Regions from separate parts of the Paenibacillus sp. RC334 genome, predicted to be linked through region 2. Evidence: riboswitches for the same ligand, from Rfam matches in the RefSeq annotation. Region 2 holds a riboswitch; each other region holds the start of a gene.
What was found. A riboswitch is a leader RNA that binds a small molecule or an ion and turns the genes downstream of it on or off. The one in region 2 is predicted to bind thiamine pyrophosphate.
Positions count from the first base shown of each region.

Region 1 (10,988 bases), 2.4 Mb from region 2:
ATATTCAAGAAATCCAGAAAGTATTATTTATCAGGTCCGAATACAAGATTTGCGGATTGCTTGGCCATCTCAATAACGTTCATAACCTTCTCGCTATGCTCAAGCATGACTGCGACTTTTTCCAAATCATGTTCTTTGATGATACGGTCAAATTCAACGAATTCGTCATACATGCGATGCGGATGCTCTTTCAGATCTACCCGAATTGACTTTTCCTTATTGAGGACATAATCAAAGCATTCGATGACATTCGCTGAACTTGCCATGTGTATATATCCTTTATTGCCTTGAATGTTCACTGCATTGGGGGCTGTACTGTCCTTGGAACCTATGCAGACACACTTAAAATCACCGTAATCCAGCAGCAACATACCTGAAGTATCAATACCACGTTCCATATTTGCCCAATACTCCACCTTCTCAGGGCTCCCGAAGAAACCAACAACCAAATGAATATTATATAAATTAATATCCATCAAGGCTCCACCAGACATTTCCGGGTTAAAGGCAGGTAGGATTTCTCCCGCTTTGAAAGCTGCATATCGTGATGAATATTGGGAATAATTACATTCCACTATTTTGATCTCACCCAGCTTAGGCAGATACTCCTTCATGGACAAATAGTTTTTTAGATATTGAGTTGTAATGGCTTCCACTAATACCAGTTCTTTTTGTTGAGCAATCTCTTTAAGCTCTATGAATTCTTGTAAATTGGAAGTGAACGGCTTCTCACAAATGACATGCTTTCCGCTCATTAATGCTTCTTTGGCATATGAATAATGAAGATGATTTGGCAGCCCGATGTAGATTGTATCTACATCATCATTCTCAAACATTTTGTTGTAATCCGAATAGATCTGGGAAATCCCATACTTTTTCTGCAGAGACAGCAATTTTTCCTGGTCACTAGGTCTTGAGCTGATTGCCTGTAAGGTAATTGTAGGGATTTCCTGAATAAAGCTTAATAAATCTCCCACAATCATTCCTGCTCCAACGATTCCCAATTTCATTTTAGCTGCACTCCTCTATGCCTTTTTCAAGTATTTCCATAGCAGTTATTGTTTCTTCGTCTTTAATCACTTTTTCTTTGCCATGTACGATTGCTTGATAGATATCGTCATACACTCGAGCATAATCGCCCTTTTCAGAGACCACTTTATCTTCATGATACTTGCCTTCATCATCCAGGTACGTTAGAATTCCATAATGCTGAGGTAAATCAATACCAAAATCGGCGTGCCCCTTGGGAAGGTAAAATAATTTTAGGTGTTCCTCCTGGCGGTCCTCGGTTTGTTTCACGAAAACACCCTTTTTACCATATACAACAAAACTTGGCCGCGCTTTTAAGCGGAAAAAGCTCGATTTGATGGATACTTTGAGTGAAGGATAATAAAAGTCTAGATCAAAGTAATCATTCATTCTCCCGGAGCCCAGCAATTGACGAACATCGTAATGAATCGTGTCAGGCTTCCCGAAATAGGATAGCACTTGGTCAATGGTGTGAACTCCATGCCCATATAAATAACTGTTATATTTGGAAAAATGGGAGGTGGCGTTCGGGATCTCCGGTCGATAATAATCGTAATGCATTTCCATCTCCAGCAGATCTCCAAGTTTTCCTGATTCAATCACTTTCTTTGTAGTGAGGAAATCCGAATCATATCGTCTGTTCTGATAGCATTGGATGACCAAATTTTTCTCTTTGGCGTATTGGAAGATGGACACCGCTTCATCTTTTGTTAACATGAAAGGTTTCTCAACAAGCACATTCTTTCCGTGGTCGAGCGCCATTTTCGCATAAGAATAATGGGACTCTGTATGTGTACAGACAACAATCAACTGAATCTCCTTATCATTCATTAAGGCTGCAATATCATCTGTGTAAAGAACGCCAGGCGTTTTCTCCCACTCCGCTTTATCTGGATTACGGGCGTATATCGTCTTTACTTTCAAGTGATCTCGGTTCAATGAAAAAGGAAGATGATAACGGTTGGTGCTTTTGCCATTCCCAATGTATCCGATGGTCAACATATTCATTCCCCCTCAGGCTCTTTTTCATTTATTATAGAAGAAGAAAGTCGTGCGTAAAGGATTTGCCGCCATAACGGTACATTCGACCAATGATTTGTATCAATGACGGTTTATTTTTAAACAAAATGTTTATTTGATGTTCTTGATCCACGTTATTTCAATTAAGCTGGGGTGAACCTGTTGAAAATACTGACGCAATTATCAGACATGCATAACTTTACACCAAATGAAAAAAGCATCGCTTCCTATATTTTGACTCATAAGGAACGTATCCTTCACTTAACTGTTCAAGAACTTGCGAAAGTTACGTATACCTCGCATTCCGCGATTAACCGTTTAACTCATAAACTTGGACTATCTGGCTTCAAGGAGTTCATTATCAAACTTGCTCTGGAATTCCAGCAAAACACCCAGAACATTTCCAATGTGGACCCCAATTACCCTTTCAGTTTGGGTGAGTCTTCACTTCAGGTGGCAAAAGAGATTGCGGAATTAATGAAGGAAACCATTGAAAAAAACTTTGCATTTATGGATGATGACTTGCTGTCACAAACAGCTCAGTTGCTGGATCGAGCAGAAAGAATTTTCATCTATGCCTTAGGCGATTCACAAATCCGAGCGAAAAGTTTTCAGAATAAATTGTTTAAAATCAACAAATATGTAGTCATTGCCACCGAGCTATCCGAATGGGCTCACCATACCATCAATCTTACACCACGAGATTGCGCCATTTTCTTAACCTACCATGGAAAGTCGCCGAGTTATATAAAAGTTGCTCAACATTTCAGACGCGAGAACATCCCTTTTATAACGATCACAGCGACCAATCAAAGTGAATTGGCAAATCTCAGTACGATCTGTATACAGGTTCCTAATGACGAAGTGAAACTTGCCAAGATTGGTACATTTTCTTCGCAAATCGCCTTTGACTACGTGTTAAACGTTATATACTCCTGTATCTATAAAATCGACTACTTGAAAAACATGCAAACCGCAACAGAATCGTTTAAAAAGTTCTATGCCAATGACATGATGAATGATGTATAGAATGAATTGAATCCTCTCCTTCGTCTTCATAGATAAAGAAGTGGCTAAAAGGAGGCTGACGTAACCATTAGAACGGATCCTAAGACTGCAGAGGTTTTCACGCGAAGGCTACTACAAATGGCTTAAAAAGATATCTGCTAACGATGTAATTTTGAATGAGCGATGATCACCAGTGTTTTCATGCAAAAACCGAGAACCTTAAAACAAGAAAGCCGCCAATGTGGCGACTGTGTGTATCAATGGTTAAATCCATTGTCAATATAATGCCCGTACTAGCGTTACGTTTAGGGCGTGTATTCAAACCTAAGCAAGCCAGATCATAATCGAAGCCAACGTCAAAAAAGCCTTGAAGGTACATGTCAATTTATCAAAGCGATTAGCATTTCGTAGCCCATGACGGAGTCGTGACGCTGTCCCGCCGTCAACTCTAAGCGCAGCGGATTACCTAAAGCATCCACAACGGCGTGAATTTTAGTGATCAGTCCGCCTCGGGACCTTCCTATAGCCTGAAAATACGGCCCCCTTTTGCTCCGGCTCCGTGCTGATGGACACGAACAATGGTCGCATCAATCCTTACACTTTCGAAGTCGGGTAACAAATTTGTTAGAATACACTCTTATTGAATTCTAAAATTTAACTAATATTTGCTCAGACCTCTTTATTTCTAAGGAATTTGAACGCTTAGATGCCACTATGATAACTCTTTGGGCCTTCTCCATATCGTGACAGAACATACCATCCCTTCTTGTCCCTTGTCTTCTTAGCTTAAGGCCGAGTGACATTAGTGGTTAAATATAATTTCCGGCATTCAAATTTTTTACGAAAGACGAAAATGTAACTTCCTATAAACCGCTTAAGCCATTTGCAGCCCTCTCCCCATTTTCTTGGCCAAGGATGCAAATATGGATAACTTTTTGACGTATCGGATATCTCCCCGTAAGTAACCTGCACCTTTATCCAGTAGAATGAGCAGGCCATCGGTACTTGAAGTGTTTTGCTATCTCTTCTTTAAACCTCTTTGTCTGCGATCGAACGGTAATGATCCGTTATCACTACCAATCGGCTCCCTTCTATATAAAAATCGTCTCCCGCTCTCCACGTATGGCTCTTTTTGTTCTGTCTCCGCTGGTATACATAATTGAAAGGAGATGTAGCATACGTTTTGAATCCCTTTTTTCTGCATTGCCTCAAAAAGGTTACATCCTCCCCGATTGAGCGGTCGGTGAAACGAACCTTTTTTAATACTTCCTTTTTAAATAGAATGGTACCACCTTGTACAAATTCTACATGTTTATTCGCTTCTTTAGGTGATCTGATCAAAAGCTTCTTGGAAGCACTCAAATAAACAAGACAAGAATGCTTGCCCACAATATCACTCTTGGTGCGCTTCAGCTCTTTAACCTGCTCTTTCAAGTAAAACGGCGAGTAGTAGTCATCATCATCAAATTTAGCGACCAACGAGAGTCGGGCCCTCGTCATTCCAGCATTTAAACATTGCCCTAATGATATGTTTTCAGGAACTTGATATACGGTAACATGGGCAGAGCCCCTAACGCGGTTTCGGTATAACTGCAGGTTCATGCTGTCATTATTCAGAATGATAATAAGCTCTTTACTTTTATAACGCTGTCTTCTGTAATTTTGCAGAATGTTGTCAAAAAATTGCGGACGATTGGTACATGCAATAATGGAAACACCATTTCTGGTCTCTTTTTTATTCAAGGGTCGCCCTCTTTTCTACTTGTTTGTCTTTCATCATATGAACAAGAATAGAATAGGGTGTAGGCTAATAGAGAAGTATAAAAAACAACACCTATACAATTCTCTCCTTTGGTACCATCTAAAATCTGTTTATACTGCTTTTGATGAATAAGACTACTCTTACTATTCGTTGTATCGTTATTTGTTTACATTTCCTTCTTATGCTTCCGTTTCAGCTTCAGATTAGCTACAACCATATAAAAGAGTAGGTACCACAAAAAGTGTTAGAATGGTTGAAAAGATCAGGCCGAATATAATAGTCGCTGCCCAACAGTTTGAATAGAATTTCTCCCAACGTAGCAATGGGGGATCATCCCGACAATCGCAGTTCGAGGTAAGCAAAATCGGACGGAAACGGGCAGAGCTGCTGCTAAGTTCGCAACAGTATAGATGGCTTCTTACGGTATGCTGAGAGACCTTAAGAGGAATATTGAAAGGATATCATTTGAAAATATAAATATTATTGTTATTATAGATAGAGAGATTCAGTGAAAACTGAGGTCTCTAACGATGCGTAAAGGAGTGATGATGAATGCTACACATATTAATGGTTAACTTTCCGGCAGAAGGACATGTGAACCCTACGATAGGGATTACGCAGGCCTTTGCAGCACGGGGAGATCAGGTACATTACATTACAACTGAGAAATACAAGGACAGACTCGAAGCAGTTGGAGCAACGGTTCACCTGCACCCCGATCTGATCAGGACTGCTTCCATCAACACTGCATCTCCGGCCGGATTGAACGCATTTTTGAACATTCATATTCAGACTTCGCTGGACATATTGGCAATTACTCAGAAGTTATCCGAAAATATTGATTTTGACTTTGTATTCTATGATAGATTCGGAGCTGGTGAGTTAGTTAGAGATTATTTGAATATCCCAGGTATTGCTTCATCACCATCCTTTTTAATTTCAAATAATCGGATGGCTAGCAATCTCTTTAGCTCCGAAGCAAAAGTGCCATTTCAGCTTGATGAACATGCCACGGCTTCACTGCATCTCATGAAAGAAAGATTCGGGGTTGCTCCTGAGGATATGGTTCAGTTTATGAACAATTCAGGGGAGCTGAATGTGGTATATACCAGCCGATATTTCCAACCGGACGGTGACCGTTTTGGTGAGGAGAACCTTTTTATCGGTCCGAGCTTCCCTGAGCGCAAAGGGGAACATTCTTTTCCTTTGGATGTATTACAAAATAACAAGGTTCTGTATATTTCGATGGGAACAGTTTTGGATCATGTTGAAGACTTTTTTAACACCTGTATTGAAGCTTTTTCCGATTTTGAAGGCATGGTTGTGATTGCAGCTGGTGAGAAGGCTGACTTTACGAAAATCAATCCGGCCCCTGAGCACTTTATTATTTCTCCTTATGTTCCCCAATTGGAGGTATTACGTCATGCAGATGTATTTATTACTCATGGTGGAATGAACAGCGTGAATGAAGGGATTCACTTCAATGTTCCCTTGGTCGTACTGCCCCAGGACAAGGATCAGCCGATGGTCGCGCAGCGGTTAACGGAACTTCAAGCTGGCTATCGAATAACCAAAGAGCATATCAATGCACATTCGTTAAGAGAGGCTGTACATGAAGTGATATCGAACGCAGCGTATAAAAAAGGAATACAAAAAATAAATGATAGCTTCCAGCAATCCGGCGGGACAGAAAAAGCCCTCGCAAAAATTGATGCTTATCTTGAAAAAGAACTCGCGTAAATCGCGGGCTTTCATACAAAAAAAGAGAAACCCTACGTCATGGAAATGACCGGGTTTCTCGACAAGCTGAGTTCCAAACTATTACTTTGAAATTGTTTTTACAGAAGCAGTTATTTTGTAATCGTGATTTGTTTGGATACAGCGTTATAGTTCACCTGATAGCCCGAAAGCTCACTAATGACTCGTAATGGAACCAGCGTGTGCCCGTTAATAATAACCGGAGCTGTGATGTTCGTCGAGTAATTCCGAGAATTGTTTAACTCGTACACTGCAAGGGTCGAATTCTTGACTTGAAGCACCACTTGTTTGCCATCGGTAAGGCGATTCATGATAATCTTTTTGGTCGCTTTATCATAGTTCACTTGGTAGCCCACACGTTCACCGATAAAGCGCAGCGGGACCATCGTTACCCCATTTATCACTCGTGGTGCCTGAGCCATCGTCGTAGTACGCCCATCGACATAAGCTGATGTAGATCCTGGTGTCAGGGTGAATGAAGTTGAATATGAGGAAAACGCATTGTTAGAGTATGAAGACGCTGTGCCAGAAGTCGATGTAGCTGAGCTTGTCCCGGTCGATGAGCTACTGGTACCAATCGCTCTATTGCGAATAGCTTCCAGCCGATCCAGAAGGTCGCTTTTACGTGTCCCGCTCGGCAGATCACTGATTGCGTCTCTGGCAGACCGCCAGTCGGAGGCGTTCAAACTGTTTTCCGCAATTCGCATCAAATCTCTTGCTTTCTCATAGTTGGATGAACTAGATGAAGACGAGGAATAGCTATAACTATCTGCACGTTCTGAGATCTTTACACCGCTAGATTCCCTTCCACTGCTATTTACGCTTGTGACCTTAATCTCATACCAGCGTCCTTCACGTAAATCCGTAATTTTGTAGGATTCAGAGGATGTAGTGCCCCTATAATCACCATCAACATATATTTTCACTTTTTCGGCCTGACTCGGCATATCGTAAGTAATTTTGATCCAGGTATCACTCTTGCTATCTACTTCAAGATTGGATACTTCCGACGAATTGGAGGACGTGCTGTTCGTTGTGGCAGTCAGCCTCACACCGGAGGACAATGCACCTGTGCTTCGCTTGGACCTGATCATAAACGTGTATGTCTGGCTTGCCGACAGATTGTTGAATGTATAGGATGTTCCTGTTGAATCGGTTACCAGTTGTCCGTCCTTATACAGACTGACCGTACTAATTCCGCTGGGCCTCGTCCAGGAAACAGTAACGCTATAGTTATTAACTGATGTCACTGAAGCTCCTGTTACTTCTGGCACTGTATCGACGGTGAGCGCTGTTGTCGTAACCGGAATATTGACCCCTCCAGATATGTTGCCGGATTTGTCCACTGTCTTAACTGTTACCTTATAGTTTGTCGAAGCAATCAATCCACTGAACGTATAGGACGTCCCTGTAGTTCGCTGCACCTCTTTGTCATTTAAATAGATAATGGCTTGGTTCAGGTCAGCATCCTTCGGCAATATATAATTCACAGTAAAAGCGTTGTAACCCACATTCGTCGCTGTCAGCCCGCTTACCTCTCCTGGTGGTGTCTTATCTACAGGAGCATCAACGGAAGCTGTTTTAGTCTGTACTGTAGTACCTTGAGATTCATTACCACTCTTACCCACCGTCTTCACTCGGAAGGTATATGTCGTATTCGGCTGTAAGCCGCTCAGCGTATAAGAGTTACTTAGGATGTTATCTACATACACGTCGGTGCTGACACCGATCACCTTTACATGGTCAAAATTGATGTCCGACGGGTTGGTCCAAGACAAATTCACCCTTGTTGTATCTAACGGAACCGCTGTCAGATTGCTCACCTCTGCTGGTGCAATACTCAGAGCAGCGGATTGGCTCGCCACCGCATCCGTCCCTCCCCAGATACCATATCCCGTATTTAAAATCAGTGTAGCCGTTGCGAACGGAGCCATCCATTGGCGCAAGCGCTTCTTATTCATGATCTATGCTCTCCTTGATAACAATATGTATTTGTCTAACCAGTAAGCAAGCTTACAAAAATCCACTGCTGCAATACATAATTGGCAATATTTGGCATGAGCAGTAGGTGCCCATTTAATAGTTATCGGAATATTTATAGGAAATGTTTAGACTGATCGACTCCATTGAGTTGTACTTCCGTTCCCAGACTATCAGTACAAGCTCTTGCCCCAATAGAAGAACAAGGACTTGCATACATAAAAAACCGCGCCCAGCGCGGATACCAAAGATAATCGTATGATTTATGCTTGATTTCAGAATATCCGATCTAGCGGGCGCACCCTACCGTACTGGCGTACATCGTCCGGCGTTATAGCGAACAGCATATTAAGCAGCTCGATCTGAAAGCTTCCTGGTCCTTCCGTGCCTTTTCGTTCCGCTGCCATTTCAGCAGCAACACCATATACAGCAAGCGCTGCCATACCAGCAGTAAGCCTGTCGTTTTCGACAGCAGTGAAAGCGCCCAGTACCGAAGTTAATAGGCAACCAGCCCCGGTAACTTTGGTAAGCAGGCTATGGCCATTTTCAATGATCCACCCTATACGGCCGTCGGTAATGACGTCTTCTTTGCCGGTGATTGCAACAATGGTATTCAGTTGATGGGCTGCTTTGACTGCAAGTTGTGAAATATTCAAATCACCTGTTTCTCCAGCATCGACACCTTTAATCTGCATGTCTTCGCCAATGATTTGTGCAACTTCAGCAGCGTTACCACGAACAATATCCACCTTGACCCGATCCAGAATACGGAGGGCGGAGGCTGTGCGGAATGGAGTCGCTCCCGCACCCACGGGATCTAACAGCACGGGTACCCCATGTTCATTAGCCGATAAACCAGCCACAATCATAGACTCTACGAGTTCTTCATTTAACGTACCGATGTTAAGTACAAGCGCCCCTGCAATTCGGGCCATATCTGCGACTTCCTCTTTGGCGTATGCCATAACTGGTGAAGCGCCGAGCGCGAGCAGTCCGTTCGCCGTGAAATTGGTGACGACCACATTGGTTATATTGTGAATGAGCGGATTCGTATCCCGCATATTTTGTAGCAACAAAGCCATATTATCTAACACAAAAAACAACCTTCTTTCTTCAGGAACCTGTGAAAGGCTGTTGGCTTATACATATGTATACACTTATATCCCTACGCTGGCATTATCCAACAGGTTCACACGGTCTACGACGGCTTAGTCGTACTCTCAGCTTGCTTCCACAGGCTCCCGTTATATTTTTTTCTAATGTTACGGGTTCGTCGTACAAAAATCAACAGGTAATTGCCATAAAGACATGGATCGCAATATGTAGAAAACGTTTGGAGGTTTACTTTTTGGACAAATCTATCGCCTCCTCCCCGTCTGCTGTTGTAGCCGCTGATGGATCGGGTGACTACCTTTCTCTAATTGAAGCCTTAGCATCCAATGAAACAAATATTTTTGTGAAAAACGGTATTTACAATGTTTCTTCTACTGTGCTGATTCAAAATCATGCTACAAAAATACAGGGTGAATCCGTTGAACATACGATACTCCGTCAAACCGATCCTTCAAAGGACTTAATTACAATTAACGCCAATGATGTTTCAATTACCCGTTTAACCCTAGATTCATTAACTCACTCTGCTCAAGCAGCTCTTGTTATTGCATCCTCTAACCGTACCCGCATTGAAGGAAATAAAATTTTAGGTACTGCAAGTATTTTTGCCGTATACTTTGCTGGTCCAAAGGTGGCAGCAGGCGCAGAAACGATTGCAGCAGTAGAAGAAAATCATCTCGATAATGAAAATGTGTTTGAAAATAACACCGTATATTCTGATTTTATAGGGGATGGCATATCCTTTTCTCTTCAGAAAAATGGTAAAGTGCGCTATAACAATGTATTTGGCTCCTCGATCTCTTTTTATATGTGCCGTGATTCCGAAGTATTGGGCAATCTCATTAAGGATTCTCCTCTCTCCGGTATCTCTTACTCATTGCCCGCTTATAACAATCGCATTGAAAGGAACATCATCCTTCGTTCGATCAATTCAGGTATTCGTGTTTCCCGCAATTTAGAGCACCCTATTTCATTAAGCAGTCGATACCATGGATTAGAGATTGTTTATAATATTATCTTGGACACTCGCTTTTTTGGCATTGAACTGGATCAGCTCTCTGGCGGTATTAACGTGATGTTCAACACGATTGATCATCCTGATTTCTCGGGCATCCAGGTTTTGCGATGTTCTAAAATCAATATTTCCAGTAATAACATTTCTAATTTTGGAGCATGGAAAGGGCGTGGTAAAATTCGTGATTGGACGAGTGATTCGAACGGTATTTATCTGGAAACGGATGTTCAACAATCCAGCATTCATTTAAATGAAATCATATCCAATGGAAATGGGGATTTTGGCATTCGGGTTACGAAGGAA
Region 1 is NZ_CP125370.1:2,774,215-2,785,202, reverse strand. Features, by position in the region: gene QMK20_RS12810 (Gfo/Idh/MocA family protein) at 24-1,010, opposite strand; gene QMK20_RS12805 (Gfo/Idh/MocA family oxidoreductase) at 1,012-2,031, opposite strand; gene QMK20_RS12800 (MurR/RpiR family transcriptional regulator) at 2,212-3,078, shown strand; partial or broken gene QMK20_RS12795 (transposase) at 3,474-3,667, opposite strand; gene QMK20_RS12790 (glycosyltransferase family 2 protein) at 4,087-4,800, opposite strand; partial or broken gene QMK20_RS27670 (efflux RND transporter permease subunit) at 4,986-5,214, opposite strand; gene QMK20_RS12785 (macrolide family glycosyltransferase) at 5,372-6,559, shown strand; gene QMK20_RS12780 (fibronectin type III domain-containing protein) at 6,670-8,538, opposite strand; gene thiM (hydroxyethylthiazole kinase) at 8,833-9,639, opposite strand; TPP riboswitch at 9,703-9,812, opposite strand; gene QMK20_RS12770 (right-handed parallel beta-helix repeat-containing protein) at 9,906-10,988, shown strand, end outside.
Region 1: it holds a riboswitch for thiamine pyrophosphate, as region 2 does, so the genes downstream of both, thiM (hydroxyethylthiazole kinase) here and QMK20_RS01800 (ABC transporter substrate-binding protein) in region 2, are expected to answer to the same signal.

Region 2 (10,988 bases):
CCTCGTCCAGCAATGTACAGGCTTATACCGTCATTGCCGTTACAGAGCCTTCTTTGAAAACAAAGCTGGCTGAGTTGGCAGGTGGCCAGGCTTACGTTGAGCAATGCCCGGCGTTCCTCGTGTGGTGTGCAGATTTGTACCGCTTGAAGCAGGTCACAGTTCACCATCAACCGGGCAAGTCCTCCTATGAAGGTTCCGTCGAAAATTACACGGTTGCGACCATTGATGCCGCGTTAGCTGCACAGAATGCAGCGGTAGCCGCCGAATCACTCGGTTTGGGCATTGTCTACATCGGGGGCATCCGTACAAAAATAGCCGAGGTATCCGAGCTGTTGGGATTGCCTGAGCTGGTATATCCAGTGTTCGGTATGTGTATTGGTGTACCGGATCAGGAAGAGGGTTTACGTCCACGTCTTCCACTGTCCGGTGTTTTGCATATGAACGGCTACGACAAAAATCAGACGATGAAAGCTGTGGATCTGTATGATCACACATCGGCTGAATATTTGAAGGAACGCACAGGTGGCCAGCGGTCTACCCCATGGTCAGAGCAGATGGCAGCAAGACTGACCGAGCCTGCACGTTTGCAGATGAAGTCTTTTTTGGAGCAAAAGGGATTTTTGAAGCAATAAAAGTAGAGCAGACATAAAAATAAAGCAGGGACCTATTCACAACTTATAGATCCATGCACAGGCTTAAAAATACAAAGAACCTCCGGTTACGCTGGCAATAGGATGCGTACTCGGAGGTTCTTTGCTTATGCTGTAAACGACTTTATAAATTAGACAGTGCGTAAAAGCGTCTCGTATTGTCATAAAATAATTGCCGAACAACAGTTTCATTTTGACCTGTCAGCTTGCTATACGCCCGAATGACTTCGGCGGTCATGCATGGATGGGTCTGTTGTTCGGAAAAAGGCCCTTCAAAGGGCCAAGGGCCGTCCGTTTCCGCCATCACCTGACCGAGAGGATACTGTGTTGCCAAACTTCGGATTTCATCCTCATACAAGAGATCCGGTGTGAAGGAGACATAATAGCCGTTACGGGCCATGCGTTCGGTCGTGGCGGCAGAGCCTTTAAACCAATGGAAATGCGCCTGCGTGACGCCGTGGCGTTCCAGTAAATCGCAGGCAATGTCCGCGTCCTCATAGACGGCATGCAGCACAATCGGCTTGTTATGTTTTCCCGCAAATCGGACAAAACGTTCCAGCAGTTCTATGTAAGGAGCAAGGTCAAAGGAAACGCCTCTCTCCAAGGCTTCCAGCCGATTATAATAGGGCAAGCCGACTTCACCTACGGCGACCATATGCTCTGCATGCTTGTCCATCCAGTCGAACAACAGATTAAGCTCAGCTTGCGGTGGAAGAGGCTGTTCGGGATGAAAGCCAAAGGCGGGTCGTACCAGCCCGGGAAAACGCTCAGACAAGCACAAATTGGCCCGGCTGGAGGCGAGATGCATGGACACGGCTATGACGGCTTCGACACTGCTATCTGCAAGCGAAGCGAGCAATAGCTCTTGCTGCTCAGACGGATAGCTATCCACATGAATGTGCGCGTCGATTAGAGGCGCGGGTGCTGGCGTCGTCGTTGGTGCTGCCGTGTCCAGTTTTTTATCCTTCGAGTCATTCATAACGGCTTCGCCCCATTACCTGAAGTATCCTCACGGACGCCTCCAGTGTTGTCCGTGTCGCCTTCCAGTCTGTGCTTTTCCTCGCGCATCCAGCCTGTCATTTTCCGCTTCCATTCGATAAAGCGCGGGTCGAGGGTGATTTCTTCCCTGCGAGGGCGAGGGAAGGGAACGTCTACGACGTGTATCACCGAAGCAGGTCGTGCTGACAGTACATAGATACGGTCGGAGAGCAGCAACGCTTCCTCAATGCTGTGGGTAATAAACAGCACAGAGCGGCGGTTCTTCTCCCACATCCGCAGGAGCCATTGTTGCATGTCTCCGCGCGTCAGCGCGTCCAGTGCGCTGAACGGCTCATCCAGCAGCATCAGCTCTTGCGGACTGAGTAGCGCGCGCAGGAAAGCCGCCCGCTGCTGCATGCCGCCAGAGAGCGTATGCGGATACGCCTTAGCGAATGGGCCAAGCCCGACCTGCTCCAGCCATTGCAGGGCTTCCTTACGGCGTTCGCGTTCGCTGCTGTGCCGGAGCTGCGCTGTTGTATCTTTACGCCGCGCATTTTCCTGCCCGAGCAGCACGTTGTCCAGCGTGGTACGCCACGGGAAAAGCGCGGGCTGTTGAGGCATATAGCTGATATGCCCGCGTTCCCCAGTCACGTCCTGTCCGTTCATACGGATGTGCCCCAGCTGCGGCTTGAGCAGCCCACCGATGATGTGAAACAGCGTGCTTTTGCCGCTGCCGGACGGACCGATCAGGGAGACGAATTCCCCAGGTCGAACGCTCAAGGATACATCCTGCAATACAGGCAGCGAGCTTCGCTTTTCCCGGAAGGCCAGGCTAATACCGTCCAGTTCCAAGGCTGGAGAAGTGGAAGAATGCTCCTGCGGTTCCACGGCTCGTTGTCCACCAGCCATATTTTGCGGTGATAAGTCAGTAGGATGCAGACTCATACGCGCCACGTCCTTTCTTTGGTATCCTTTGGTTCCATTTGGAAGCTATTCCTGGTCGGGTTTCCAACGTACCAGCCATTTTTCCAGCAGTAGAATAGCTACGAACATTAGCAAGCTAAGTGTAACAATAATGCCAATGGCGGCAAAAATCAGATCCGTGCGGTAGGCTGATTTTTGCAAATTCATATAATATCCAATTCCTTCACTGGCTCCGATCCATTCCGCAATGATCGCGCCCATCACGCTGTAGGTGGCGGCAATCTTGATGCCCGAAAATACTTGTGGCAGGGAATGCGGCAGCTCCAGCTTCATGAAAATAGCCATACGGCCTGCGCCCGACATGCGCATATAGCTCATCATCGTGCGGTCCGTCCTCGTCAGCCCGTCCATGGCCGCTACAGCCACAGGAAAAAAGCAGACCAGTGTAATAACCATCAGCTTGGGCAACACGCCAAAACCAAACCACACCATCAGCAATGGGCCGAGAGCGATGGTCGGAATGTTTTGACTAAGAATGAGCAGCGGATACAGAGCCGATTTGAGAAAAGGGATGGTATGAAGAACAATGGCGATCAATAGTCCAGTTGCTGTGCCGATAGCAAATCCCGCCAGCGTTAAGCGAACGGTAGCCCAAGTATGGGCACCAAGCAGCGCCGACTGGGCCATTCCTTCCTGCACGATCAGGGACGGAGCTGGCAGTAACCAGGATTCAACATGTAAATAGGAAACCGCCCCCTGCCAGGCGGCTAAAAAGAAGAGGACCGCCACAAGGGGCGGCCATACGCTTTTCCACCAGGATGCGCTTTTGCCTTTCGGATTCATGGGCGATATTTCTCGGTCAGCTTATCCATGCTGATGCCCTGCGGGTTATGTGCGATTTTGATTTGTGAAATGATGCTTGGACTGCCTGCTTCCGTCAGTGCCTCGTGCATTTCTTTAACCACCTTCAGCAGCTCGTCCAGCTCGCCTTCCATGGTCGTATCCAATGGGTTCACCTGATGTTTGACACCGGAGCGCTGAATAACTTCAATTGCCGTATCTACATATACGTAAGAGTCCTCGTTATTGGGGGTTTTAGGAATTACTTGAATACTGAGCAGTGTGTTAGCCATGTGAATTCACCTGTCCTTCATTGGATTGTTTTTAGGGAAATATGGTGGTTTAAGGCGGGTGAGACCGCTCCGCGTTTCATTTGATCTTACGATCGCTGTTGCCGTGGGATTCATTGAATAAATTTAAAAGGTAAGAATCCCACGGCAAAGGCGAACGCTGCGCTTCTCCAGATTCAAATGAACCGCTGCGCTGCCAACCACCTTAAAACCATCATATTTTTGGGTTTTATTGGTGTGGCATTTTTACAAAAGCAAAATGAACATAAAAACGAAGTGGACGGAATGGTGCTGTACAAGCGTTAGCGGTCGCTTTAAAAGCCTTCCATAGGGAAGCTCGCTTCGGAAGCATCAACCGACTGCGTAGTGGCACAAAGGTACTTTCAAGTTCGATTTACAAGATTAACGCTTGGGCAGGAAGTCGTTTGTGAAGGCTTTATCGACTTCCAAAGGCTTGCTGAGCAGCTTGCGTTCGTACATCCAGTCGGAGTAGTTTTGCCATACTTCCGTTTTTTGTACGCCCCATTGGGCGGCATCGTCCTGATAACGCGGGCTTAGCCATTTTTGGCTGGCGAGTACCAGCTTTTTATCCAGTTCCGGAACCGCTTTGGTCAAGATGTCTGCGGCTTCTTCCGGGTGAGCGATGGTATATTCATAGCCTTGGGCGGTCGCGTCCATGAAGGCCTTGACCAGTTCGGGATCATTTTTAATGGTCTGTTCGTTGCTCACGATGACGGGTGTATAGTAATCCAGACTTTTGGAATAATCTTTTACATACAGCATATCCAGTGGTTCACCCCGTAGTTGGGCTTCAATCCCGGTCCATGCGTAGAAAATCCAGGCAAAGTCGATATCCCGCTTCACGGCTGTAAAATAATCGGCATTACCCATGTTGATGATCTTCACCTTGCTTACATCGCTCTTGTCTGCGTCCATGATGGATTTCATGACCGCTTCTTCTACGGGCGAACCCCAGCCGCCGTATTTTTTACCTTCAAAATCCTTCGGGCTCTTAATCCCGCGGTCAACCGGGGCTGCGAAGCCTGATGTATTATGCTGAATGACCGCAGCGATGGATACGAGCGGTACCCCTTGCGTACGAGCTTGTGTGACTCCCTCCTGATAACTGATACCAAAAGGTACAGCATTGGAAGCAACCATTTGATCGGCTCCGCCCGAACCGGGCTGAACGATCTGGACATTCAAGCCTGCTTTTTCGTAAAATCCTTTGTCCTTGGCGACATAGAGTCCCGTATGATTCGTATTTGGCGTCCAGTCGAGCACGACTTTAACATCCTTGAGTCCCTTGGTCGGGGAGGTCGCTTGGGTATTGGCGGCAGGAGCCGCGCCTTGTGGTGCAGAGGGGGAGCCTCCGCCGCAGGCGGTCAGAGTCAGGGTCATGAGCCACAGACTGATCAGCCCTAGGCTTAACATTTTCATGCGCTTCATCGTTGTGTTCTCTCCTTTTATTACCCGTAATCCGTCGGATCAGACAGCTTATGTTTCCCATTTTACAAAAATAACTTCTGCCGGACGCTATCTGTTCCAACAACATCATCTTCAACAAAAAAAGCGCCCCGATGTTCCGGGACGCTTGCGCTTGTATATACCAAAGTAAGGGATGGCCCGCCGTAATAAGAAAAAAGGGGCGCATCTTGCTTAAGCATTCCTACGCTGGCATTACCCAGATCAGGTTGTAAGGGTCAGTGTCTTGGGACACACTCTCAGCCGGCCGATTCCAGCACCCCTGGCATTGTATAGTCGAATGGGTTATTCAATTCGGGTTTACTACGACGATTATATGCCTAGAAGGCGGGTCTGTCCAGCATTGGGGAAGAAGTGACGGTTCATTTGCTGTACGCTAGGGTACACTTTTACTGTGAGCTTTGTTCTGAAAATGACCATGATCCCATCGGTTGATGTTGTTTTACAGAACTGCCGCAGGTATGGTTTGATGAGCTGGTGTCGGATCATGGCATGGGCATTCACAGGAATTCTAATTTGCGAAAAGGAGTTGTTGTACCGTGGGTAAAACGGAAACATTGGATCGCAGCCAACTGGAACAAGCCATTGTAAAGGCTTTGGATAACAACAAATTTTGCTCGTTGGGTACAGTAGAAGGCGGCAAGCCGAAGGTGCGCTATATGGCTCTTTTTAACGAAGGGCTGAACATTCATCTCGCGACAGATCGCAAAACACATAAGGTGGAAGAGCTGAAGGATAATCCAAACGCTTATCTGCTGCTGGGCTATGAGGTTGGCGGTACGAAGGAAGTCGTGGAGGTTGAGGCTACTGTCCGGGTAACGGCTGACGAGGGACTCCGCAAACAAGTGTGGAATGATTCGTTGAAGGAATGGTTTTCTGGCCCGGATGACCCCGATTATGTCATTCTGGATGTGAATCCGACTCGTATTGAGTATGTGGGTAAGCAAACCGGACGTCAGGTGTGGGAGAAATAGAATTGGATAGAATATGAGGAAACCAGCAATTCTCCGAGTTATTTGGGAGGTTTGCTGGTTTTTATGTTTGCGGAAAATTAATTATTTTTTCATAAATAAATGGAGTAAATGACTACTCTTTTGTCCGGCGTTGGATTAAAATAGGAATGGTGGGCTCAAAGCTTACATATATGTGCAAAAGTATGTGTATGAGGCCTACATCTTAATGAGGAGGGATATATTTTGATATTTCATAAAAAATGGTTTAGAGGGCTTACAGCAGCAGTCGTTGCCTGTAACATGCTGGTGTTTTCAGCCGCTCCGTCTTGGGCTGCCAGCGAATCCAAGGATAGCGGTACAGTGAATTTGCGGATCATGGAAACAACGGATATTCATGCGGCCTTGATGAATTACGATTACTATGCGGACAAGGAAACGAACGAATATGGCTTGATTAACACAGCTGGACTGATCCAGCAGGCGCGCAGTGAAACGAGAAACAGCCTGTTGTTCGATAACGGCGACTTGTTGCAGGGCAATCCACTGGGTGATTATATGGCCAGAAGCAAAACCTTCGAGAAAGAAGGCGGTGTCCATCCAGTCTACAAGATGATGAACTTTATGGGCTATGATGCGGCTACGGTGGGGAACCACGAATTTAACTATGGTCTCGACTTTTTGGAAAGATCACTCAAGGGAGCTGATTTTCCTTACGTAAATGCGAATGTGTATTACGATGATGGGGGCCAAGGGACTAAAAATTATTTTACCCCTTATCGGATTCTTGATAAAACGGTAACGGATGAGAAGGGGAAAGAGTATACGCTCAAAGTGGGCGTGATTGGCTTGGTAACGCCCCAAATTACACAATGGGATGAAGGCAATTTGAAGGGAAAGGTCGTTACCAAGGACATTGTGGAAACGGCAAAAAAGTTTATTCCTCAAATGAAAACCGAGGGTGCTGACATTATTATTGTGCTGGCACACACAGGTTATGAGGATGTACCGCAGACTCCGATGATGGAAAATGCCGTTAAATATTTGAGCAAGGTAGACGGAATTAACGCTATTTTATTTGGACACGCGCATAAATCCTTCCCCGGCCCTGATTTTAAAGAAATGAGCGGTGTAGACCTGGATAAAGGAACGATCAATGGTGTGCCGGCTGTAGAAGCTTCCTCATGGGGCAAGGAGCTAGGTATTATTGACCTGACCCTGGAAAAGAAAAAATACGAGTGGAACGTAACAAATTCACAGTCTGAAGTGCGTCCGGTTGTGAATCCCAAAACTCAGGCTGTGCAGATGAATCCTGAGTTTAAACTGGTAGATGCGATCAAGGAAGAGCATACAGGAACGCTGGATTATGTTCGTCAACCGGTAGGAACCACAACCGCACCGATTAACAGTTATTTTGCATTAGTGCAGGATGACCCATCCATTCAGATTGTGACGAATGCACAAAAATGGTACGTACAGAACCATCTTAAAGGGACCGAATACGAAAATCTTCCCGTATTGTCGGCTGGCGCCCCATTCAAGGCTGGTGGCCGAAACGGTGCCGAGTATTACACCAACATTCCTGAAGGCACGATAGCCATTAAAAACGTGTCCGATCTGTACGTGTACCCGAACACGGTTCAGGCCGTAGAAGTTACCGGTGCTGAAATTCAGGAATGGCTGGAGTGGTCTGCGGGCCAGTTCAACCATATCGATCCAAAGAAAACCGAGGAACAATCGCTGATTAACAAAGATTTCCCTACCTACAATTTTGATGTCATTGACGGTGTGAAGTACCAGATTGATGTGACTCAGCCTGCACGATATGATGCCAAGGGAACCGTTATTGATCCTTCTGCTCATCGTATCAAGGATTTACAATACAACGGGAAAGCAATTGATCCTGCACAGAAATTTATCGTAGCGACCAACAACTATCGTGCTTCCTCATCCAAACTGGCAAATCCGGATGGCAAACGCATTGTGATGGCAGCACCGGACGAAAGCCGCCAAGTCGTTATTGATTACATCCGTACGAACGGAACGATTAATCCGGCTGCGGATGGCAACTGGTCTATTGCTCCTTTCGGTGAGACTAAGGTTACCTTCGAATCCTCGCCTGATGCAAAAGACGTGCTTGCCGGAAACCAGCAAATTTCATTCCTCGGCAGCGCGGCTGACGGCTTTGCAAAATACAGCTTGAAAGCTGGCGCGAAGCCCAATGCAGCAACGACTCCTGTAAAGGAAACCGTGACTCCAGCGAAGGCAACAGCGAAGTCTGCCGTAAAAGCAACCAAACCTGCGGTAGCTCAACCAGCTAAAACAACCAAACCGAAGGCTTCCAAATAAGTCTGGGTTTCTGGGTCCATTTAAATTCAAAATGAAGCAGCAAGTCTCCGTAGCCGAGAGACTTGCTGCTTTTTAGTTTCCACGGACAACGGTACTTGAATTTATAAATGGTGCAAAAGGCTTTATTTTTTGTCGAATATACACTTAAGTCCTAGGTTGTAGCCGAAAATAACCTTATTTTTTGTAAAAACACGTAATTATATAGTTCTTTTGTTCTAGTTATTTGTGATATAATGGTGAAAAAACCGGAAAATTGTTCCGAGGAGGACCATTATGACTTGCAGCAATTGCAGCATCATATTACCTATTAAGGACCAGGGATTGCTGAAAATCAGGCATTCCAGGGTGTCGCTTACTCAAGTGCTGGGCAACTTGGGTATGCTGTCGGAACAAATGAAACAGGAACAAGGGCGCGAGGACGGCATTGCGTTTCGCTATGACAGTCCTGCGGAGCTGGAGCAATTGATGGACAGACTTGCTTGTCTGCCGAAGGAATGGTTGTTACATATAGAGGTTGTGGTGACCGGATCGTTTCATGTCGAAGGGTATGAGGATTGGCTTCCATTCAGCCAACTGCAAGCACGAATCAAGCATCCAGATGTCATGAATGTTATTGTGGATCAGAGCTTTTCCAGCCATATGCAGCCTATTATTGACCACAAGCTGGACATTATCGGGTTTGAATTTTTGTTGCGTCCGTCACATCCACAGAGACCCTTTCAGCCTTTTCGGCTGTTTGAAATCGCACGTGAAGCCGGATTACACGCTCATCTGGATCGGTCGGCCCGTATTTCTGCGATTGAAAAAAGTGCAACATGCCTTCCTGCGGGAATCAAACGTTTTATTAACTTTCTTCCTTCCACCATTTATAATCCGACCTACTGCTTGCATCATACCTTTGAGACGATTGACCGGTTGTGCATGAATGCGGAGGATTTTGTATTTGAAGTTGTAGAGACGGAAGAAATAAATGATCTGAATTTTTTGCATCGAATTTTTGAACAATATCGAAAAGGGGGAGTTTCCGTGGCATTGGATGACGTGGGAGCAGGGTATTCTACGACAGAGCTGATGAATCGGCTCCAGCCGGATTATGTGAAAATTGACCGGAGTTTAATTAATGGCTGCTACCGTAACAGTGACCAGCAACGACAAATTACGGGGATCGTGGAATCGGCCTTTCATTTTGGCGGTCAAGTGCTGGCTGAAGGAGTCGAGCAGATGGAAGATTTTGAGTTTTGTCGTGAATCAGGAGTATCGCTGGCTCAGGGTTATTTATTTGGTAAGCCGAATCCGAATCCGCCCTCCAATTTTATGCTTAGTAGCGTAATATAGTCAGAAACAAATTTAAGTAGACGTAGTCTATAAAAAGTGGAGCTTTAAATAGGGCTGTCCCATAAGCAAATTTCAACCGTATTGGACAGTGCTTATATCACCATTAATGTAAAAAAACGCGAGTTGCAGAGGTTTTTTCACCCCTGCAACTCGCGTTTTTTGGTCTATGCTTGCCCACCTGAGCAAGTTATGGGCAAGCGAAAGCCACCCTGCCTCCAATTTTACCTGGTAAGGAACGTTAAAAAACCGGAGGCAGTTACGACATGTTTTATTTTTAAAGTAAAGATTGACGTTTTGAAGACAAATGGATACAGTGTATTGTATAGGAAACAGTGTTTCTTTCGCAATACACTGTATCCATACTAGGTAAAAAGTTTAACATTACAGGGAGGACAACCAAAATGAAAGCAGTGCAACTGAAAAACGGTTTTGGCTTTGAAGAGTTAGCCTTGACGGAACTCGACATACCGGTGCCGGGACGGCTGGAAGTCCTGATCCGCATAAGGGCAGCGTCTCTTAATTATCGAGATTTGGTAATACTTAATGGAGTAATGCCGATCGGCATTCAATTTCCCTTCATTCCGTTATCCGATGGAGCGGGTGAAATTGTGGCTGTGGGGGAAGGGGTGACAAAATTTCAGGTTGGACAAAGGGTAGCGGGAAATTTCCAACAGAAATTCATTGGCGGGAGCACCAGAGCGGAGGTATTAAAGGACAGTCTGGGAGGCCCGCTCAGTGGAGTGGCGGCTGAATATATCGTTCTACATGAAGAAGGGGTCGTCGCCATTCCGGATCACCTTTCTTGGGAGGAGGCTTCCACCTTGCCGATTGCGGCATTAACCGCATGGAGCATGCTGATGGAATCCGGCGGGCTGCGAGCGGGGGATACGGTGCTCTTACAAGGAACAGGCGGTGTTTCCATCTTTGGGCTTCAATTCTCTCTGATGGCGGGAGCACGGGTAATTATCACATCGAGCAGCAATGACAAGCTGGAACGGGCAAAAGCTCTCGGCGCATGGCAGACAATCAACTATTCGGAAGTTCCCGAGTGGGATAAGGTGGCTCTGGAACTGACAGGCGGCGGAGTCGACCATGTCCTGGATGTAGGGGGAGCGGCAACAATGGCGCAATCCATCAATGCACTTCGTACCGGAGGGACTGTGAGCATGGTCGGATTCTTATCGGGC
Region 2 is NZ_CP125370.1:377,896-388,883, forward strand. Features, by position in the region: gene nfsA (oxygen-insensitive NADPH nitroreductase) at 1-632, shown strand, start outside; gene QMK20_RS01780 (TatD family hydrolase) at 775-1,629, opposite strand; gene QMK20_RS01785 (ABC transporter ATP-binding protein) at 1,626-2,573, opposite strand; gene QMK20_RS01790 (ABC transporter permease) at 2,619-3,395, opposite strand; gene QMK20_RS01795 (MTH1187 family thiamine-binding protein) at 3,392-3,685, opposite strand; gene QMK20_RS01800 (ABC transporter substrate-binding protein) at 4,085-5,131, opposite strand; TPP riboswitch at 5,332-5,441, opposite strand; gene QMK20_RS01805 (pyridoxamine 5'-phosphate oxidase family protein) at 5,707-6,141, shown strand; gene QMK20_RS01810 (bifunctional 2',3'-cyclic-nucleotide 2'-phosphodiesterase/3'-nucleotidase) at 6,364-8,466, shown strand; gene QMK20_RS01815 (EAL domain-containing protein) at 8,740-9,801, shown strand; gene QMK20_RS01820 (zinc-dependent alcohol dehydrogenase family protein) at 10,203-10,988, shown strand, end outside.

Region 3 (10,988 bases), 380 kb from region 2:
TCGTAATAGTCGCTGGACGATACAATTTCGCCCGGTACCGAAGCAATAGGCTCGTCGTTGCCGAGTACGCTGACCTCGATCTCGCGGGCATCAACATACTCCTCCACAATGACCTTCAGATCAAATTGCAAAGCCAGCTCGACTGCCTTTTCCAGCTCTTCCCGGTTAGTGGCTTTGGAAATGCCGACACTTGATCCCAGATTCGCCGGCTTGACGAAGCACGGGTACCCTAACTCGGTTTCCATCTTGCGCACGAGGTCATGGCTGGTTTGCTCCCATTGTGTACTATTAAAATAACAGTATTTCACTTGGGGCAGTCCCGCATGCTCAAACAGCTTCTTCATGACGCCTTTGTCCATCCCTGCGGCAGAAGCCAGCACTCCCGCACCGACATATGGCATATCCGCCATTTCGAACAAGCCCTGAATTGTTCCGTCTTCACCAAAGGTGCCATGCAGCAGCGGGAACAGCACATCCAGCGTCTGCTCTCCGTACAGCTTGCCGAACAACGTATCTAATGCCGCCTTCGTACTGCCCTCTGCACGCTCCAGCTTCAATTGCTCTACGGAAGCCAAAGGTGCGTCAAGCAGCGACCCTCTGCTCCAATCGCCAGCCTTTGTAATATAAAAAGGAATAATCTCATATTTCTCATAATCAAAAGCGTTCAGTACCGCATACGCCGTTTGCAGCGAAACCTCATGTTCGCCTGATTTGCCGCCGTACACCAGCCCTACGGTCAATTTTTGTTTTGCCATGCCTATCCTCCGCTTTCCTGCTTTCGTCATTGTGCCTGATTTGCGTCACTGTACCTGTTATAAACATTTCATTTAAAAATAGTCGGCGATGTGATAAAAGCGATACACCGTGTTGTCCGTCCACGCATACGAATTTTTGTAGTCCCAATAACGATGTCTGGAGCTTACCGTATGCGCATTGACAAGCGGCATGCCACCCGCATCAAAGGCCGTTACCACCGTGCTGTGCTGAAAGATGCCGTCACCATCCCAATCATAAAAAATGACATCTCCCAGCATAAGCTGCTCCGGACGGCTCACCTGCTCGGCGGTCAACCCCCACGAGCTGGAGCCCAAATACCGCTCCAGACTGTTGGAAACTGCCCAACTGTAGCTCCACAACTCACGTCCGGCGACCCGTCCTTTGTACCACCAGCCCGATTCTCTTTTACCAGTATAGTGGATCGGTGCTCCCCCTGCAAAGAGGCATTGCGAGATATAATTGGTGCAATCCACATCAAAACCTTCAAACTCCGGGTTGAAGCTATCCCACCACTGATCCGCATAGGCTGCCGCCTCTTCCCGGCGATATCGGCTGGGGCGTGCTGATGAGCCAAAGCCCAGTACACCTTGATTCAGCAGCGGCAGATTCCCTCCCTGATTAAACGAAGCCTGTTCAAAAGGAACCTCTCCCCCCGCTGGCTTCCTTTCTGCCGGATCACGCTCGATTCTTGCTACCTGCCAGGCTTCCCCCTCACGCGTGAACGTCAGACGTTCCCGTTCAATCCGATCCTCCCGGTGAGTCATCCCGCCTTTTTCGTAAAAGAGCCGGACATGCAGTTGTACATCCACCACAGCCTCCTCTGGCGTATCCTGTACAATTCGCAGCGGCTTGGCGCGTGTTTCACTACGTAAGGGAGCGGCGTTCCGCTCGTTATACCACTGTTCCAATCTGGCCGTACGGGCCGCGCGCTCCATCCGCTGGCCTACCTCCAGATATTCATCCGGCTGCGGAGCGCCGTTCACCTCACTCCGGTTATATTGGTTCACATAAGCAAAAAGGGCTTGCTTCCATTCCCGCTCCCCCATCCCTGTCCCTCCATTTCCGTCCCGCCATCCCTGTTTGGGAATAGCCGGAATACTGAATAACTTTCTTACTTCCCTCTATAGCCTGATATGGCTCTCTATCTATAAGTATGAATCTCTAAAGCTTGGTATGAACACGGAAACACGAGAAAGAGGAACGTTTTATTTTCCAGGCTTCGGCACATAAATTAGGCCAAAAAAACTTTACGGAATCGATTGAAAACGGTATACTTAATTCAGAAACATTATTTTGAAATTAGGTTTCACCTAATGAAACCATTAGAAATCTTCTTCTCCTCTATTATGAAAATAACGGTTATCCTTAGGTTAATCGGTTATTCTTCAAATCAGCCATGCTGCTTTCATGAGAGCGTAACCAAATTAAACCAACTGTGCAAGACGTCGAAAAAACGACATCCCTATTTTCCCCAAGCATCCACTTCAAGGAGGTAATACTTATGTCAGGAAAAGATCAATTCTCCATTGCCCGCAGTCTCGAAGTTAACGGCAAGCCTTACCGTTATTACAGTCTCAAGGCACTGGAGGAACAAGGAAAAAACGGTATCGCCAAGCTGCCTTTCTCCATTAAAGTGTTGCTGGAAGCCGCTGTGCGCCAATTCGATGGACGCGCAATTACTGAGGAGCATGTGCAGCAGCTTACAGGCTGGGCTGAGGATCGTGACACCAACAAGGAAATTCCATTCATCCCTGCACGCATCGTGCTTCAGGATTTTACTGGCGTTCCGGTGGTTGTCGATTTGGCAGCCATGCGCGATACTGTGAAAAAAGCGGGCGGCGACCCGAAACAAATCAATCCGCTCGTACCCGTCGATCTTGTTATCGACCACTCGGTTATGGTCGATGCTTTCGGTACCAGTGAAGCGCTGGACTATAATATTAATGTAGAATTTGAGCGTAACGAGGAACGGTACCGTTTTCTGCGCTGGGCGCAAACGGCGTTCAACAACTTCCGTGCCGTGCCGCCGTCCACTGGTATCGTCCATCAGGTCAATCTGGAGTATCTGGCATCCGTGGCCGCCACCAAAACCATTGACGGCGAAACCGTCGTCTTCCCGGATTCCCTCGTCGGAACGGATTCCCATACGACGATGATTAACGGTCTGGGTGTTGTAGGCTGGGGCGTCGGCGGGATTGAGGCAGAGGCGGGTATGCTGGGGCAGCCGCTGTATTTTGTCACACCGGATGTTATCGGCTTCAAGCTGACAGGCAGTCTGACGGAAGGCTCTACCGCCACCGATCTGGCACTCACTGTAACCCAAATGCTGCGTAAAAAAGGCGTAGTCGGCAAATTCGTAGAATTTTACGGACCTGGCCTGGCTAACATCAGCTTGGCTGACCGTGCAACGGTTGCCAATATGGCACCGGAATACGGCGCAACGGTTGGCTTCTTCCCGGTTGATGCGGAAACGCTGGCCTACCTGCGCAGCACCGGACGTTCTGATGAGCAAGTGAGTCTTGTAGAGGAATATTACAAAGCGCAAGGCATGTTCCGCACATCCGATACGCCGGACCCTGTGTTCAGCGATACGATTGAACTGGATCTTGCTTCGGTTGTACCAAGTCTCGCTGGTCCCAAACGTCCACAAGACCGTGTTGAGCTTAGCCACATGAAGGAAACCTTTGAAGGCATTATCCGTACCCCTGTGGACAAAGGCGGCTACGGACTGAGTGATGAAAAGATCGCGCAGAAAATTCCGCTGACCCATCCGGACGGCTCCACCAGCGAGCTGGGTACTGGCGCAGTCGTGATTGCGGCTATCACAAGCTGCACGAACACCTCCAACCCAAGCGTTATGCTGGGCGCAGGCTTGCTCGCCAAAAAGGCAGTACAACGCGGGCTCAAAAAGCCGGGCTATGTGAAAACCAGCTTGACGCCGGGCTCCCTTGTCGTGACGGAATACCTGCAAAAAGCAGGGCTGATCGGTCCGCTGGAAGCACTCGGCTTCCATGTAGCTGGCTATGGCTGCGCGACCTGCATCGGTAACTCCGGTCCGCTTCCTGACGAAGTGAGTCAGGCCATCACAGACAACGATCTGACGGTTGGTGCAGTCATTTCCGGCAACCGGAACTTTGAGGGCCGCGTGCATGCGCAGGTCAAAGCCAACTATCTCGGCTCACCGCCACTGGTTGTTGCTTATGCGTTGGCAGGTACGGTGAACATTGATTTGGTGAATGATCCGCTCGGTTACGATCAGGACAATCAGCCTGTCTACCTGAAAGACATCTGGCCAACCTCCGAGGAGATCAAGGAAGCGATCAGCCTGTCTCTCAGCCCGGATATGTTCCGTCGTAAATATGAGAATGTATTTACTGCCAACGAAAAATGGAACTCCATTCCGGTTCCTGAAGGCGAACTGTATGAATGGGATGAAAAATCAACTTATATTCAAAATCCACCATTCTTTGAAAAACTTCAGGATGGCGTACAGGATATCAAGGAAATCCGTAATGCCCGTGTGCTTGCCCTGTTGAATGATTCGGTCACGACGGACCATATCTCACCAGCAGGCAACATCGCCCCTTCCAGCCCGGCAGGACTGTACTTGAAGGAGCATGGCGTGGAACGCAAGGACTTCAACTCCTACGGCTCCCGTCGGGGCAACCATGAGGTCATGATGCGTGGTACGTTCGCTAACATCCGTATCCGCAACAACGTAGCTCCCGGCACCGAGGGCGGCGTGACCAAATACTTGCTGACAGATGAGGAAATGTCCATCTACGATGCATCTATGAAATATCAGGCAGCCGATCAAAACCTGATCGTTATTGCCGGCAAGGAATACGGCACAGGCAGCTCACGTGACTGGGCAGCGAAGGGTACGCTTCTGCTGGGCGTCAAAGCCGTCATTGCAGAAAGCTTCGAGCGGATTCACCGCAGTAACCTGGTCGGTATGGGTGTGCTTCCACTGCAATTCCAGGAAGGCAACGGCTGGTCCAGCCTGGGTCTGAACGGCCGTGAAACGTTTGATATTCTCGGCATCGACAATGACGTGAAGCCGGGTCAAGAGCTTACGGTTGTTGCCAAACGTGAGGATGGCACGAAGTTCGAGTTCCCGGTAACTGCCCGTCTGGACAGCACCGTCGATATCGACTACTACCACAACGGCGGTATTCTGCAAACCGTATTACGTCAAATGATCGCAGACTAAGTTTTTGAACGTCAAATGTGAAGAACCCCCCGATTGCAGCTCTATCTGCGAATCGGGGGTATTTTTTATCTATATAAAACAAAAAAGCCGATCCCTCAGGACCGACTTCCAACCATGTTACCCTATAACCTTCGTACTCGCCAATTACTTCGAAATATCCAAAAAACCCTCTCCGAACACGTCCCGCACGTCATGAATGGTGATAAACGCTGCTGTGTCGATAGCCTTCACAATCTTTTTAAGCGCCGACACCTCTTGCTTGCTGATGACAATATACAGAACTTCTTTCGGATTTTTCGTGTAGTACCCGTGGCCTGACAGGACTGTAACTCCCCGATCCATTTGGGTAATGACCATTTCTGCAATTTTATTTTGATGCTCCGAAATGATCATGACCGCTTTCTTCGGATTCAGACCTTCGATCATGAAATCCATAACCTTCGTACCGACGTACAAAATAACGATGGTCAGCATGAGCTTTTCCGGGCCAATAATAAAATAGGATGAAAATGCAACAATCAGATCAAAAAACAGCAAACCATAGCTGATATTCCAATCCAGATACTTGTTGGCGATCCGGGCCAAAATGACCGTTCCTGCTGTTGTACCGCCCACCCGCACGATCAAACCAATCCCGATCCCCACCAAAACCCCGGCAAATACGGCGTTAATCGTCGGCTCATGCGAATCAATCCGCCAGTTGGCCGTTAAATGTAAAAACAACGAGTTAAAAGCGACTGCAATCACGGTGTACAGGGTCGTTCTCTTGTCCAAAAATTTATACCCGACAATCAGCAGCAAGCCATTGATCACCAGATTGACGATCGAAGGGGACCACTGAAACAGGTAGTACAAAATAATCGTGACCCCTGTAACACCCCCCTCGCCAAACTCATTCGGGATAACAAACAGATTAACAGCCAGCGCGAAAAAAAACGCACCCAGAATAATAAATGCGATGTCTGCAATTCTTTTTTTCATATATGTCCTGGTCCTTTCTCAAACATTTCAACGGATGAATCGCCAGATGGATTGGCTGACTCTAGTAGCTAAAACACGCTTACAACCAGTTCATGGTATCCACTCCCAAACATAAAGTCAATACAACTTTGACACTTTAATTCGCCACCAGACTGACTTCATATTGACTTCAGGACTTTGCAAAATCCTCACTTATATAAGGATATTCGACAAAAAAACACGGTCCCGACTACTAAACTAAGAAAACGGGCCTCTGGCCCTTGTTCTGGACCTAGGCACATTTTCCCTCAGAATGACCATACACCTAATCCTCATTTTGGACACATATGACCATCTTCCTGTTTTATGTCAAAAGCGTTTTAATTTGAAAAAATGCGTTTATAATGATTGAAACATTACCAAGCAGTCTACCCGGTATTACGACATCAAGTACATACGAATAGTCCTATACAGACGTCCTAAGCAACTCAATCTGAATTTGACAAAATGGAATTGGAGGAACTACCTGCATGAATACAATGAATTTAACTGTACACACCTTGATGCCTTTCCATCAACAATACCAACGTGCCAACGCGGTGAGTATGCAGAAGAAAGAAGACAGCTCGGAGAAGAAGCTCAGCTTTCAGGACATTTTGAATGAGAAAATGGGTAAAAAATAAAGCCGCCCTTTATCCGGTTGCATGATCTCGCTTTACATAAGCTAAAAAGCCGTGGCCCCTACAATCTGTAGAGAACCACGGCTTTTGTTATTCATGCGTTCATAAGTTTAAGGATTTACTGCCCGTCATCCCGATACTGCTCTGCCTTCTCACGCATCCCGGCGGCTACCGCTTCTTCGGTGTTCAGCCCCTTATCCGCCGCATAGGCGCGAATGTCCTGCGTGATACGCATACTGCAAAACTTGGGACCGCACATCGAGCAAAAGTGTGCTTCCTTGGCTCCCTCTGCTGGCAGCGTCTCATCATGGTAGGACAGAGCCCGCTCAGGGTCGAGCGAAAGATTGAACTGATCGCGCCAGCGGAATTCAAAGCGTGCCTTGGACAAAGCATCGTCCCGCTGCTGCGCCCGTGGATGGCCTTTTGCCAGATCGGCAGCATGTGCCGCAATTTTGTAGGTAATGACACCCTCGCGGACATCATCCTTGTTCGGCAGGCCCAAATGCTCCTTCGGCGTAACATAGCATAGCATGGACGTCCCGAACCAACCGATCATTGCCGCCCCGATAGCCGAGGTAATATGATCATATCCGGGTGCAATATCCGTCGTGAGCGGTCCCAGTGTATAAAAGGGAGCTTCCTTGCAAATTTCCATTTGCAGTTCCACATTCTCCTTGATTTTGTGCATCGGGACATGTCCCGGTCCTTCAATCATGACCTGAACGTCGTGCCTCCAGGCAATTTGCGTTAACTCACCCAACGTATCCAGCTCAGCAAACTGTGCCTCATCATTCGCATCATAGATACTACCCGGACGCAGACCATCCCCGAGGGAAAAGGCCACATCGTAGGCTTTCATGATTTCGCATATTTCCTCAAAATGCGTGTACAAAAAGTTCTCCTGATGGTGCGCAAGGCACCATGCCGCCATAATCGACCCTCCACGGGACACAATTCCTGTCATTCTACTTGCCGTCATCGGAATATACCGCAGCAGCACGCCCGCATGAATGGTGAAATAGTCCACGCCCTGCTCCGCCTGCTCAATCAGCGTGTCACGATACAGCTCCCACGTTAGCGCCTCGGCTTCGCCGTTCACCTTTTCAAGCGCCTGATACAGTGGTACAGTCCCAATCGGCACAGGGGAGTTACGGATGATCCATTCACGTGTCGTATGGATGTTACGGCCTGTGGACAGGTCCATGACCGTATCCGAGCCCCAGCGTACAGCCCAGGTCATTTTCTCCACTTCCTCCTCGATGGAGGACGTAACCGCAGAATTACCAATGTTCGCATTAATCTTCACGTGAAAATGACGCCCAATCACCATCGGCTCACTTTCCGGATGGTTGATATTTGAAGGCAAAATGGCTCGTCCAGCCGCCAACTCCTGTCGAACAAACTCAGGTTCCACCCCTTCGCGGATGGATGAAAATTCCATTTCGGGCGTAATGATCCCTTGCCGCGCATAATGCATTTGCGTTACACTACGCCCTTGCCGCGCACGGAGCGGACGGTTGGTAACGCCGGGAAATTCAGCCGTCTCCCGTTTGGAGCCGGGCTTCAACCCGTTATCCTCTGGCTTGACGGCACGCCCCTCGTAAGCCTCCACATCGCCCCGTTCCAGTGCCCAAGCCCGCCGTAATTGAGGCAAGCCCTGACGGATATCGACCTGATAGGCTTCGTCGGTCATGGGACCGCTCGTATCGTACACACGTAACGGCTCATGATGCTCCGTGCCCTGTGGCGTATGTGTGGGATGCAGGGCGATTTCACGCTCCGGTACGGCAATGTCCGGCCGCGAGCCTTGAATATATACCTTGCGGCTCCCCGGAAAGGGCTTCACCCCTCCTGTCTGTTCATCCACTGCGTTCCCTGCTGTTCCTTCTGTTTCTGTCGGTTTCATTGTCCATTCCTCCCGTTTCGATGAAATGACACACCGATCCGGAACCATCCCCAGGCTGGCTGATCTATGCAAAAAAGCCGGTTCCCCAGGGAACCGGCTAATCTAACGAAACAGCTATGCAGACGGCTACGCACGCGGAATCATACTCCGATGCATTGCCATAGACAGCGGCTACGTATACATTTCAATGGCCGATTACTTCCCTACGCTGGTATGATCCAGATCAGGTGCAAAGGGTCCGGAATCTAGTGCGATTCCATCTCAGCCCGGCATTACAGGCTCCCCCAGTAACTGTGATAATTCTATTCGCATGAGGCGGCTATAACTGACAACCCGCCATCCCCATCAGATTACTTCAAATTTACGGCTTTGGCAACCCTTCTCTGGTCCCTTTTTCCAAAGATTATGGAAGCATAAGCCCCATTTCCTTTGCCGCCTCGATCAAAATCGGTGCAAAATCATGCAACGTCTCGGGCGCTAGTCGGCTGACCGGACCGGATACAGACAAGGCCGCAGCGACCTGTCCCTTCCGATTCACGATAGGCGCAGCCACAGCAGCAGCGCCCGGCTCCCGCTCCTCATAGCTGGTCGCATAGCCCTTCTCACGAATATCCTGCAATTGAGCCTTATAGACCTCCGGGTCTACCGAGGGCGGCCATTCATCCCCGCTTAGCAGGGCTTCCAGCTCCTGCGGCGGCATAAAGGCCGCCAGCACCTTGCTGGAGGCTCCTACAGCCAGCGGCATGCTTGCACCCACTGGCGCAACGCGGCGGATCGCCTGATTGCTCTGCACGGCCTGAATGCGGATACGCATACTGCCATCGCGCAGGTATAGGCTGACCGTTTCGCCCAGACGGTCACGCAATCCTTCCATCGCTGGCTGTAATAGGATCGCCGGCTCGTCGCTTTGCGACAGATGGGTGGATAGCTCCCATATCCGGATGCCGAGCCGGTATTTTTCCGTTGCGGGATTCCGAACGACAAAGCCCCGATCCTCCAGCGTGGTCAGCAGCCGATGAACGGTACTTTTATGTAAACCAATTTTGGAAGCAATCTCTGTTAGACCCAGATCGGAATCTCCAGTAAAACACATCAGTATATCAAGCGCACGCTCCACGGCGCGAACCGTTAATTTACGGTCTTCCATTGTGAACCGCTCCTCTTTGTTCCATATTCGTTTCACACCATGAAACATGGTTACATAAATTATATAGAATAGTCGCGGCTACTGTAAACCAATGTTTTTGTGACAGCCATATTACAGAACGAGAACAAACATCGACAAATCTTTGCATCATTTTTACTTTTCCGGTTCAGCCGTTGACTTTGGATAACACGCATCATACGATAATAGGTATCTATACGGACATAAACTATCATTTTCAAGTGGAATTGTACCTAGAATTCTATGAAACGGAGTTCATTTTTATATAAGGAGGCTCTTACATGATTTCGACATCCCAGCGCAGCTCTCAGCTACAGCATGCTGTCCATGAGCCGTCCACCCCACTGATCAACCCCCGGCTGCTGCGAATCAAGCATGTCGTTATTGCCTTGCTGCTGTCGGTCGTATTTTTTCTATTGTTTTGCTTTATTACCCTGCACGCCTATATCGCATGGGTACTGACGAATCCAACCGTCGCGCCACTGTACTCGAACCCGATGCAGGCCAAAGGAATGCCCTACGAGGATGTCAGCTTCCCCGCCAAGGACGGCAGCCGGATGGTGCAGGGCTGGTATATCCCGGCGGATCAATCGAAGAAAACGATTATTTTCAGCCACGGTTATGGGGCCAACCGCGAAGAAAGCTGGATTCCGATGTATGATCTGGCGCATTATGCCCACCGTTTGAATTTTAACGTTGTCATGTTCGATTACGGATTCGCATCACAAAATAGCAAAGCCGTCGCAACCGGAGGCAAAGCGGAATCCCAGCAGCTTCTCGGGGCGATCCAGCTTGCGAAGCAACGCGGTTCCTCGGAGATTATCGTATGGGGCTTCTCGATGGGGGCAGGAACTGCTCTTCAGGCGGGCTTGCAAACCAAAGATGTGGACGCCATGATTTTGGACAGCACCTTCCTCCTGGAGCCGGATACGCTGTACCATAACATTCATAATCAAATTGATCTGCCGCGCCATCCATCTCTGGAAATTCTGGAGCTGCTGTTTCCAGTCTTGAACGGTACCAGCCTGCATCAGATTCCATACCAAGAGGTCAAAGCGGAAAACTATCCGTTCCCGATCATGTTTGTACATGGGACGCAGGATGAAAAGGCTCCTTACCCGATTGCGGAAAAGCTCGCTGCCAATCAAACCAACTCGCTTTCCAGTGTATGGATTGTCAAAAACGGGCTGCATGAGCTTATTTTCAGGGAGCATCCACGTGAGTATTTGCGGCGGGTATCGACGTTTTTAAGCGGTGTACAAGAGCTGGAGGACAAGAAAACTATCG
Region 3 is NZ_CP125370.1:753,077-764,064, reverse strand. Features, by position in the region: gene QMK20_RS03700 (D-alanine--D-alanine ligase) at 1-755, opposite strand, end outside; gene QMK20_RS03695 (amidase domain-containing protein) at 828-1,823, opposite strand; gene acnA (aconitate hydratase AcnA) at 2,279-4,990, shown strand; gene QMK20_RS03685 (YitT family protein) at 5,135-5,971, opposite strand; gene QMK20_RS03680 (hypothetical protein) at 6,481-6,633, shown strand; gene thiC (phosphomethylpyrimidine synthase ThiC) at 6,749-8,536, opposite strand; TPP riboswitch at 8,720-8,832, opposite strand; gene QMK20_RS03670 (IclR family transcriptional regulator) at 8,940-9,683, opposite strand; gene QMK20_RS03665 (alpha/beta hydrolase) at 9,983-10,988, shown strand, end outside.
Region 3: it holds a riboswitch for thiamine pyrophosphate, as region 2 does, so the genes downstream of both, thiC (phosphomethylpyrimidine synthase ThiC) here and QMK20_RS01800 (ABC transporter substrate-binding protein) in region 2, are expected to answer to the same signal.